One region of the Kluyvera intermedia genome, then DNA from elsewhere that is predicted to be linked to it. Evidence: predicted binding sites of a transcription regulator. Region 1 holds the regulator's gene; the other holds the start of a gene.

Evidence for each region. Region 1 encodes Fur, which represses iron uptake genes when iron is present. Its sites were predicted from a motif close to ATAATAATGAGAACNACTATCAA; they were not measured.
Region 2: a site for Fur is predicted at 2,485-2,507, ahead of U0026_RS07215 (Nramp family divalent metal transporter). Genes of this name have one in related genera too.

The regions. Positions count from the first base shown of each region.
Region 1 covers NZ_CP139986.1:3,307,657-3,313,654, reverse strand. The annotation lists gene glnS (glutamine--tRNA ligase) at 1-986, shown strand, start outside; gene chiP (chitoporin ChiP) at 1,483-2,889, shown strand; gene U0026_RS16010 (ChiQ/YbfN family lipoprotein) at 2,940-3,281, shown strand; gene fur (ferric iron uptake transcriptional regulator) at 3,403-3,855, opposite strand; gene fldA (flavodoxin FldA) at 4,150-4,680, opposite strand; gene ybfE (LexA regulated protein) at 4,831-5,124, opposite strand; gene ybfF (esterase) at 5,255-5,998, opposite strand, start outside.
Region 2 covers NZ_CP139986.1:1,488,012-1,494,009, forward strand. The annotation lists gene U0026_RS07205 (sensor domain-containing phosphodiesterase) at 1-960, shown strand, start outside; gene U0026_RS07210 (NupC/NupG family nucleoside CNT transporter) at 1,010-2,212, opposite strand; gene U0026_RS07215 (Nramp family divalent metal transporter) at 2,549-3,784, shown strand; gene U0026_RS07220 (DUF2502 domain-containing protein) at 3,972-4,295, opposite strand; gene mgrA (L-glyceraldehyde 3-phosphate reductase) at 4,421-5,419, opposite strand; gene U0026_RS07230 (alpha-keto acid decarboxylase family protein) at 5,592-5,998, shown strand, end outside.

The sequences.
Region 1 (5,998 bases):
TCACGCATTCTCTGTGTACGCTGGAATTCCAGGACAACCGTCGTTTATACGACTGGGTTCTGGATAACATCACTATTCCGGTTCACCCGCGTCAGTACGAATTCTCGCGCCTGAATCTGGAATACACCGTGATGTCCAAGCGTAAGCTGAATCAGCTGGTGATGGAAAAACACGTTGAAGGCTGGGATGACCCGCGTATGCCGACCATCTCTGGTCTGCGTCGTCGTGGCTATACCGCCGCGGCAATTCGCGAATTCTGCAAACGCATTGGCGTGACCAAGCAGGACAACACCATTGAGATCGCTTCTCTGGAATCCTGTATTCGTGAAGATCTGAACGAAAACGCACCGCGTGCGATGGCGGTTATCGATCCGGTTAAACTGGTTATTGAAAACTACCCGCAGGGTGAAAGCGAGCAGGTCACCATGCCTAATCATCCGAGCAACCCGGAAATGGGCAGCCGTGATGTGCCGTTTAGCGCCGAATTGTGGATTGACCGCGCTGACTTCCGTGAAGAAGCGAACAAGCAGTATAAGCGTCTGGTGATGGGCAAAGAAGTGCGTCTGCGTAACGCCTACGTGGTGAAAGCAGAGCGTGTGGAGAAAGATGCCGAAGGCAATATCACCACCATCTTCTGTACCTATGACGCCGACACCCTGAGCAAAGATCCGGCTGACGGCCGTAAAGTGAAGGGCGTGATTCATTGGGTAAGCGCGGCACATGCGCTGCCAATTGAAATCCGTCTGTACGATCGCCTGTTCAGCGTGCCAAATCCAGGTGCAGCGGAAGACTTCCTAACGGTGATGAACCCAGAATCACTGGTTATCAAGCAGGGCTATGCTGAGCCGTCTCTGCAGGCCGCTGAAGCCGGTAAAGCGTACCAGTTCGAGCGTGAGGGTTACTTCTGCCTCGATAGCCGCTACAGCACCGCTGATAAGCTGGTGTTTAACCGCACCGTTGGTCTGCGTGATACCTGGGTAGGCTAGATCATTGCGTAGTTGTAGGCCGGATAAGGCAACGCCGCCATCCGGCAATCTGCCTGATGACGCTTCGCTTATCAGGCCTACAGACTGCAAGTACTTTAAGACACCGCTTCGGCGGTGTTTTTTTGGCGCTAATTGACCCGTCGTAGATTCGCGTAGCGAATTAATATAAATTTCCTGCCTCTAAGACATTCTCGATTTTTTACACTCTTCTTTATCTTTTCTCGATGTAAACGGTCTCATTAACATTTCGTCCAGCCCCCATACGGGTTGACGTCAATAAATGTTAACAACGCATTCCGTTACACATTGAAACCAAATATGTGCGCCTTGTCATAATCCTGCACTTTCATTGCGGAAAAGGATTGATAATTCGCGTCGCGAAAAATAGTCTATCGGTGTAGCGAAACACCTTTTTTAAGAAGTTCATTTTTTTTAAAGTTTTTATTTTTTGCCTCTGCTTTGCAGCGGCATTTTAAAAGTCAAAGAGGATATAACTATGCGTACGTTTAGTGGCAAACGTAGTACGCTGGCGCTGGCTATCGCCGGTGTGACAGCACTGTCAGGCTTCGCAGTCGCTCCGGATGCGAAAGCTGAAGGGTTTATTGACGACTCCACATTAACCGGCGGCATTTACTACTGGCAGCGTGAACGTGACCGTAAAGATGTCACCGATCACGATAAATATAAAACCAACCTCTCACACTCCACCTGGAACGCCAATCTCGACTTCCAGTCAGGTTATGCTGCCGATATGTTCGGTATTGATATTGCTGCATTTACCGCCATTGAAATGAACGAAAGTGCGGAAAGTGGTCACCCGAACGAAATCGCGTTCTCCTCAAAGAATAAAGGCTACAGCGAAGATTACAGCGGTGATAAGAGTGGTATCAGCCTGTATAAAGCGGCCGCTAAATTTAAACTCGGGCCAACCTGGGCACGTGCCGGTTATATCCAGCCGACCGGTCAGACGCTGCTGGCGCCACACTGGAGCTTTATGCCAGGTACCTATCAGGGTGCTGAAGCTGGGGCAAACTTTGACTACGGCGACTCTGGTGCACTGAGCTTCTCCTACATGTGGACCAATGAATACAAGGCGCCGTGGCACCTTGAAATGGATAACTTCTATCAAAACGATAAGAAATCCAAGGTCGACTATCTGCACTCCATCGGTGCTAAATACGATTTCAAAAATGACCTGGTGCTGGAAGCAGCATTTGGTCAGGCAGAAGGCTATATCGATCAGTACTTCGCCAAAGGTAGCTACAAATTTGATCTTCCTGGCGGCCCGTTGACCACCAGCTACCAGTTCTATGGAACGCGTGACAAAGTCAGCGATGGCGGCGTGAACGATATTTACGACGGTACCGCATGGCTGCAAGCATTGACCTTCGGCTATAAGCTCAATGAAGTCTTTGATTTCCGCCTGGAAGGGACGTGGGTTAAAGCAGACGGCCAGCAAGGCTACTTCCTGCAACGTATGACCCCGACCTATGCATCGTCTAATGGTCGTCTGGATATCTGGTGGGACAACCGCTCAGACTTCAACGCCAACGGCGAAAAAGCAGTGTTCTTCGGTTCAATGTATGACCTGAAAAACTGGAACCTGCCGGGTTGGGCAGTCGGTGCGTCTTACGTCTATGCGTGGGATGCGAAACCAGCAACCTGGCAGATGAACCCGGATGCTTACTACGACAAAAACAATACTATCAAAGAGTCTGCCTATAGCCTCGACATGATGTATACCGTCCAGGAAGGTCGTGCGAAGGGTACGCTGTTCAAGCTGCACTTCACGCAATACGACAACCACTCCGATATCCCAAGCTGGGGCGGTGGTTACGGCAACATCTTCCAGGATGAGCGCGACGTGAAATTCATGATGATCGCACCGTTCACTATTTTCTGATGCTGGATGCGGCAGGGGGAGACCTCTGTCGCTGCTAAGAGGCTCGTCGTATGAAAAAATTAATTATTGTCGCCTTAATGGCTGCCGGTCTGACCGCTTGCGTACAGTCACCCTCACCGGCACCGAAAGAAGATAGCAAGCTGAAGGATGCTTACAGCGCCTGTATTAACACCGCGCAGGGGAATCCGGATAAAATTGAAGCCTGTCAGAGCGTACTGAACGTGCTGCGCCAGGATAAAACGCATGAGCAGTTTGCCAGTCAGGAAAGCGTACGCGTGCTGGATTATCAGCAGTGTATCCTGGCTCGCAAAACGGGCAATGACCAGGCGGTCGCCAGTCGTTGCGATAAAATCTGGCAGGAAATTCGCAGCAATAATACGCCACAAAAATAAAATAACCCCAATGTTGATAACTGAAAAAACCGCTGCTTGCAGCGGTTTTTTCATGGTGCTAGGCAAATGACAGGCAAAAAAAAACCAGCACAATGGCTGGCTTTTGACGAGATCGGAGAAATTATTTCTCGATGATTTCGTGAGCGTTTTCTTCTTCACGGCAGTCGCCTTCAGCGCAGTGACCGTAAAGATAAAGACTGTGGTTAGTTAAGCGAATTCCATGCTTCGTGGCGATTTCACGCTGACGAGCTTCAATGGATTCGTCGCTGAACTCGATAACCTTGCCGCAGTCGAGGCAGATAAGGTGATCGTGGTGATGCTGCTGGGTCAGTTCGAAAACGGATTTACCGCCTTCAAAATTGTGGCGCGTAACGATGCCAGCATCATCAAATTGGTTAAGCACGCGGTAAACCGTGGCTAGGCCAATCTCTTCACCCATGTCGATCAGGCGTTTGTATAAGTCTTCCGCGCTGACATGGTGGTTATCTGGTTCCTGAAGAACTTCGAGAATCTTCAACCGTGGAAGTGTGACTTTCAGGCCAGCCTTCTTTAATGCGGTGTTATTGTCAGTCATGCGGAATCTGTCCTGTTGCTAAACGATTAACTTCCATCAGCGAAAGTTTCACAGAGAATGCACCCGAATTAATGCGTCTCATTATAGAATGCCCCTGGCAAAATGAAAACAGCAAGGCTCGGGCCAGCTAAGCTTTCAAAAACGAGGCTTCACCGACAAAATAAGCGGTGAAACGACGCTAAATCAGAAGATATTGTACAGGTATGTGGCAAAAAGTTAAAAAATTGTAGCTATTATTTTGATTGCTTTTACCTATTAATGAGGCGCGATTTATTATCGGCCTCATTATTACGACTAGGCGTTTTTGATTTCTTCCAGGTGCAGCTCTTCCGCAACCTGCTTAACCCACTTCTCAACGCGCTCAGCGGTCAGTTCTGGCTGGCGATCTTCATCAATGGCCAGGCCCACAAAGTGATCATCATCGGCAAGGCCTTTTGACGCTTCAAAGTGGTAACCCGCGGTAGGCCAATGGCCGACGATGGTAGCACCACGTGGTTCAATGATGTCGCGAATGGTGCCCAGGGCATCGCAGAAATATTCTGCATAGTCTTCCTGGTCGCCACAGCCGAACAGTGCAACCAGTTTACCATTGAAATCAACTTCTTCCAGCGTTGGGAAGAAATCATCCCAGTCACACTGTGCTTCGCCGTAGTACCAGGTTGGGATACCCAGCAGCAGGATGTCGAAGGCCGCCAGGTCTTCTTTGCTGCTCTTGGCAATGTCGTGAACTTCAGCGACATCTTTACCAAGCTGTTTTTGAATCATTTTTGCGATATTTTCGGTATTACCGGTATCGCTACCGAAGAAGATGCCAACGATTGCCATGAGTAAAATAACCTCTTGAAACTTAATGATATGGTGGTGGCTTATTGCCCACAGATAAGGGCAATCATAGCAGAACAGAGAAGGGTGCGGAAACAGCAATCGTGCCGTACTGCACACTCTGCTACATGAAAGTGTGTTTTGGGGGGATTTTCAGACTTTCCCCTGTCCGTGCAGCAGCGCAAGCTGACTCATCAACATTTCTTCGATAAGTTCGCTACGGCTCATATCACGGGCAGTCGCCAGCTCGTTGAGCGCATCAACGGCCTCGATGTTCAGCTTCAGCTCAACGCGCTTCAGCCCACGAACCTTGTCGCGTTTTAACTGATTGCGCTTGTTGATGCGGAGCTGTTCGTCACGCGAAAGCGGATTGGTTTTTGGTCTTCCCGGCCGACGCTCATTTGCGAACAAATCTAGTGTCGTACGGTCCGTTTGTTCTTTTGCCATGGTTCTGAGTGACTTCGGGGAAAACAAGCTACCGGGCAGTGCCCGATGCAGACAGCGCGCAATCATACATCAGTGGGGCCCACACGCCAACGACCGCGGCTATTCTGGCGCGCAGTCGTTGCATTTTTAATCACTCTGCGAGGTAGCGACGAATAGCGCGCAGTACCGCATCCGGTTTTTCGGCGTGAACCCAATGACCCGCGCCGGCAATCACGTGCGCTTTGGCCTGCGGGAATTGCGCCAGCAGCGAGTCGCGATAGGCTTCGGTGACATACGATGAGTTACCGCCGGGAATAAACAGGGCAGGGTGGTCCCAGGCTGGAATGGTCTCCCAGCCAACGATATTCGTATATTGCTCCCACAGCACCGGGACGTTAAAGCGCCATGCGCCGTCAACAAACGATTTCAGCAGAAACTGAATCACGCCTTCTTCGTGTAAGAACTCACGCATCACCGTGGCGGCCTGCTGGCGCGTTGCGACGCCAGCATTGGTTACAGCATTAATTGCGGCAAAAATCTCATCATGGCGACGGACGTGATAATTCACCGGTGCAATATCAATCGCCACCAGATGGTCAATACGATCCGGGGCCAGTGCCGTAAGCGCCATCACTGCTTTGCCCCCCATTGAGTGACCGATAACCGTTGCCTTCTCAATGTTGTTTGCGTCGAGGGTATCAAGGAGATCCTGGGCCATCGCAGGATAGTTCATCTCGTCAGAACGCGGAGATAATCCGTGGTTACGCATATCAACCTGGAGAATATCGTGGTCGACGACCAGATCGCGGGCGAGGATCCCAAGATTGTCCAGGCTGCCAAACAGACCGTGAACGAGAACAATGGGGGAATTATTGTGCAGGTTTTGTGCAGATTG
Region 2 (5,998 bases), 1.8 Mb from region 1:
TTGACGCACCTGATCGCCTTCCTGCGTCTGCAGGGGATTCGCTGGAACAACACGCTTTTGAATCTGGAATACGGCATCTCCTGGGGGCAGATATGTGCTCAGGACGACAATTTGTACCACACGCTGGGCCAGTTGAGCTGGTTGGCGGAGCAAGCTGGAGAAGGGGGGCAAATCCTCAAGCTGGACAATGGTCAGGTTGAAGCGTTTGATCAGACCAGTGAACGGGTTTTATTGTTGAACCGTATTAAAAAGGCGCTGGATCAGGGCGGCTTTGTCCTCTATGCCCAGCCCATCAGAAAACCGACTGGGGAGGGATATTACGAAATCCTGAGTCGGCTGGTTGATGCAAATGGCATGGTAATGCCGGATAAATTTATCCCCATATTGACTCAGTTTAACCTCTCTAAACGCTTTGATATGCAGGTGCTCAAGTGCTTATTTCGTTCTCTTGAGGCCTTCCCAGGCCAGCGTTTTTCAGTCAATTTAATGCCGTATACTCTGATGCAAACCGAAAGCGCTAAAGAGATTATTGCGCTATTCCGTCAATATCAGGTCAATGTTAAACGCATTATTTTTGAGATAACAGAGGAGCAAGCGTTTTCTAACTCGGACGTCAGTATCAATAATCTTCATCAATTGCGCAATTTTGGCTGTCAGATTGCGATTGATGACTTCGGCACCGGTTATGCCAACTATGAACGGCTAAAACGCCTTGAAGCCGACATTATCAAGATTGATGGTAGCTTTGTTCGTGATGTGCTGACCGATCCGATGGATGCGATGATTATCCGTTCGATATGTGAACTGGCGAAAGTTCAGAACCTGGAAGTTGTTGCGGAGTATGTGGAAACCCTCGAGCAACAAACGCTCCTCTCACAGTTAGGCGTGCACTATATGCAGGGTTATCTGATTGATAAACCACGACCGCTTTGTGAGATAGCTAACCGGATTGAAGACTAAAGAAAAGGGCCCGTAACCGAAGTTACGGGCCCTTTTTAACGCGGGGGAATTACAGAACCAGCGCGGCGATAGATGCGGACAGTACGCTGACCAGCGTTGAACCGTAAACCAGTTTCAGGCCGAAGCGAGAAACCACGTTACCTTGCACTTCATTCAGGCCTTTAATCGCACCAGCGATAATACCGATTGAAGAGAAGTTTGCGAAGGAGACCAGGAATACGGAAATGATGCCGACTGCGCGAGGAGAAAGATCGGCGGCAACTTTCTGCAGATCCATCATCGCAACGAATTCGTTGGATACCAGCTTAGTTGCCATAATGCTACCAACCTGCAACGCTTCGCCAGAAGGTACACCCATAATCCATGCGACAGGATAGAAGATGTAGCCCAGAATCCCCTGGAAGGAGATGCTGTAACCAAACCAACCGGTTACGGTAGCAAACAGGGCGTTCAGTGCGGCGATCAGGGCGATGAAGCCGATCAGCATCGCAGCAACGATAATCGCGACTTTGAAACCTGCCAGAATGTACTCGCCCAGCATTTCAAAGAAGCTCTGGCCTTCGTGCAGGTTAGACATCTGGATGTTCTCTTCGCTGGCATCAACGCGGTACGGGTTGATGAGCGACAGAACGATAAAGGTGCTGAACATGTTCAGAACCAGCGCCGCAACAACATATTTCGGCTCCAGCATGGTCATGTACGCGCCAACAATCGACATCGAAACGGTAGACATCGCCGTGGCCGCCATGGTGTACATGCGGTTACGGGACATTTTGCCGAGGATATCTTTGTAGGCGATGAAGTTTTCAGACTGACCCAGAATCAGGGAGCTGACGGCGTTGAAAGATTCCAGTTTACCCATGCCGTTGATTTTTGACAGCACGGTACCAATCGCACGGATGATGATTGGTAGGATACGGATGTGCTGAAGAATACCGATCAAGGCGGAGATGAAGACGATAGGGCACAGGACTTTCAGGAAGAAGAATGCCAGGCCTTTATCGTTCATGCTGCCAAAGACGAAGTTGGTCCCTTCATTAGCAAAGCCGAGAAGTTTTTCGAACATCTCGGAAAAGCCTCTTACGAAACCCAGACCAACATCGGAGTTCAGGAAGAACCATGCCAGCAGTACTTCAATGACAAGCAATTGAACAACATAACGAATGCGAATCTCTTTACGGTTGGTACTGACCAGCAGAGCCAGAATACCAACCACTACGAGCGCGAGAATAAAATGGAATACGCGATCCATATTTGCTCCAAACATGAGGCGGGTTAAGTTTTCGTGCACATTCTATGTAACATGGTTAAATAAAACGAGATCTGTCTCTCACTATATTCAGAACCTGTGAGCAAACTCTAAATTAGTGATCAAAGATACATTTTTGTGATGTTAAGTAAATGTATGAAAAGTTTCTAACTTGTACTACTCTCTCCTTAAGCGTATACCAAACCTCCCCAACCTCCAGTCTGGCTATCGGTTCCGGCTATCAGAGTAATCATTATCATCTCTCACAAATGAACTTGATAATCATTCTCATTTTGTTAGCATGAAACATAGCAAAGGCTATGTTTTTTGAGGCAGAGAATGACCAACAGTCGCGTTGAAAATAGTACTAATCGGGCAGCGCGCCGTATGCGGTTGGCGCTGATGGGGCCGGCATTTATTGCCGCAATCGGCTATATCGACCCGGGTAACTTTGCCACCAATATTCAGGCGGGTGCGAGTTTCGGTTACCAGCTCTTATGGGTGGTCGTCTGGGCTAACCTGATGGCGATGCTGATTCAGGTGCTGTCAGCCAAGCTGGGGATTGCGACGGGGAAAAACCTCGCCGAGCAAATCCGCGACCACTATCCACGCCCGCTGGTCTGGTTCTACTGGGTACAGGCTGAAATCATCGCCATGGCGACGGATCTTGCTGAGTTTATTGGGGCGGCGATCGGCTTTAAGCTCATCTTTGGTATCTCGCTGCTGCAAGGGGCGGTGCTGACGGGGATTGCAACCTTCTTGATCCTGATGCTGCAACGCCGTGGGCAAAAACCTTTAGAGAAAGTGATTGGCGGTTTGCTGCTATTTGTTGCGGCGGCTTATATTGTCGAACTGATTTTCTCGCAGCCCGCGTTGGCCCCCCTGGCGAAAGGGATGATTTTACCGTCATTGCCGAATTCTGAAGCCGTTTTCCTGGCGGCTGGCGTGTTGGGGGCAACCATCATGCCGCATGTTATCTATTTACACTCTTCGTTGACCCAGAATCTGCACGGCGGTAGCGCTAAAGAGCGCTATAACGCGACACGCTGGGATGTGGCAATCGCCATGACCATTGCGGGTTTTGTGAATCTGGCGATGATGGCCACCGCTGCGGCGGCGTTCCACGCCCACGGACACACCGGGATTGCTGATTTGGATCAGGCATATCTGACGCTGGAACCCCTGCTGAGTCATGCTGCGGCGACGATCTTCGGTCTTAGCCTGATTGCCGCTGGGCTCTCTTCCACGGTCGTCGGTACGCTGGCGGGGCAGGTGGTGATGCAGGGCTTTATTCGCTTCCATATCCCATTATGGTTCCGCCGTGCCATTACGATGTTACCGTCATTTGTGGTGATTTTGATGGGTTTAGATCCGACGCGTATTCTGGTGATGAGCCAGGTGCTGTTGAGCTTTGGTATTGCTCTGGCGCTGGTACCGCTGCTGATTTTCACAAGCGATAGCAAGCTGATGGGGGAATTGGTGAATAAGCGCTGGGTCAAATACATCGGTTGGGCGATTGTGGCAATAGTCGTAACGCTGAATGGATGGCTGCTGGTGGGGACGCTGTTTGGATAGTCGGCACCTGGAAGGTCATATGCTAAACCCAGCGGCACTGCGTTCGTGTGGGTGTAGGCCTGATGGCGGCTTTGCCTCATCAGGCCTACATGTTGTCAATGCCCACAGTATCTACGATTGTGCACGTATGTAGCCCGGACGAGGCGTTCACGCCGACTCCGGGAGGGCTCGGCACCCAGATAAGGGATTAATGGCGGTGCCCATGACCATGACCGCGTCCGTGGTCGCGTCCACGACCGCGATGATCATCACGGTCACCCCAGCCATCACGGTAGCCACGTTCATAAGCATTATGCTTATTCCAGCCGCGATGCCAGCCGTTGTCGTGACGTTTCCGGTGTTTGTGCCAGTAGTCCCGATCGCGCCAGCGACCACCGTCCCAGTAGTTGCCGTAATTATCGCGATCGCCAATTTGTAATTTTATGGATGGCAGCAGGGTGATTTCGCCAGCATTGGCGAACATCGGGGCTGATGCCATCAATACTGCTGCCAGAATCAGTGACCTGAACATACTTCTCTCCTATACGATCGTGGCCGATCAGGCCTGTTAACTCAATATTACAATTTGTTAAACATCGGAATTATTGGGTTAACTCTTAAACCGCCAGGAGAGAGCATTTTTTGCTAAAGTCGTCGTTATTTTATACTGCGTAAGATGGCGTCTATTTCAGCGCATTCCTGCGCGCTAAAATGCCTGTTCGCCAGCATTCCTACCGCGTCATCCAGTTGGGCAATCTTACTCGCGCCAATCAGTACGGAAGTGATCGCCTGCTGGCGCAACACCCATGCCAGCGCCATTTGCGACAGCTTCTGACCCCGTTTTTCTGCCATCGTATTGAGCTGCCTTACGGCCTCAATCTTACCGTCAGTCAGTTGCTCGGGCTTAAGGAATACACTGCCGCTGGCCGCGCGTGAATCTGCCGGAATACCGTGCAGATACCGGTCGGTTAGTTGTCCACCGGCCAACGGTGAGAAAGCAATACAGCCCACGCCTTCTTGTGCCAACACATCCAGTAGCCCGTTCTCTGCGCCGCGTTCCAGCATCGAATATTTTGGCTGGTGGATAAGGCATGGCGTACCAAGATCGTTCAGAATGCCAATTGCCTGACGCGCAAGCTCTGCCGGATAGTTGGAAAGCCCAACGTACAGCGCCTTACCCTGGCGTACGATATGGTCCAGGGCACGCATCGTTTCCAGCAGCGGAGTTTCCGGGTCAGGACGGTGGTGATAGAAAATATCGACATACTCGAGCCCCATCCGTTTCAGGCTTTGGTCGAGGCTGGAGATTAGATATTTGCGTGAACCCCAGTCGCCATAAGGGCCATCCCACATGGTGTAGCCGGCTTTGCTGGAGATAATCAGCTCATCACGATAAGGAAGGAGATCTTCACGTAAAATGCGGCCAAAGTTGCTCTCCGCTGAACCTGGAGGCGGCCCATAGTTGTTGGCTAAATCAAAGTGCGTGATCCCGCGATCGAATGCGTGACGCAGCAGCTGACGGCTGTTTTCAATAAGCGTTGCATCACCAAAGTTATGCCATAGTCCCAGCGATATAGCCGGGAGCTTGAGGCCGCTGTTGCCGCAGCGCTGAAACGTCATGTTCTCATAACGCGTCGGATTTGCCTGGTAAACCATTGTATCCTCCAGAGTGTACTTTTGTGTATACGCTTACACTAGCGAATGTCCACTCCCTCGTACACTCCTCTAATCTGTAAATTTTGCTTTCCAGCAGACTTTTTTACCATTTCTGGACAGCCTTAACACTTCTTCAATACTCAAAGAAACTAACCACTGGGGGAAGTGCATGATGACCGCGTCCTATACCGTTGCAGATTATCTACTAGATCGCTTGGCTGACTGTGGCTCTGACCACCTGTTTGGCGTGCCGGGAGACTACAACCTCCAGTTTCTTGACCATGTGATTGACCACAAAACAATACGCTGGGTGGGCTGTGCCAACGAACTCAATGCTGCCTATGCCGCTGATGGCTATGCACGGATGCAGGGCTTTGGGGCACTGTTGACCACCTATGGCGTAGGTGAGTTAAGCGCGTTAAATGGCGTTGCGGGAAGCTTTGCTGAACAGGTACCCGTACTGCATATTGTGGGCGCACCTTGTACCGGTGCCCAGCAGCGACATGAGTGTCTACATCACACCTTAGGCGACGGTAACTTTGACCACTTCCGTCAGATGAGTGCCCCAATCTCTGTCGC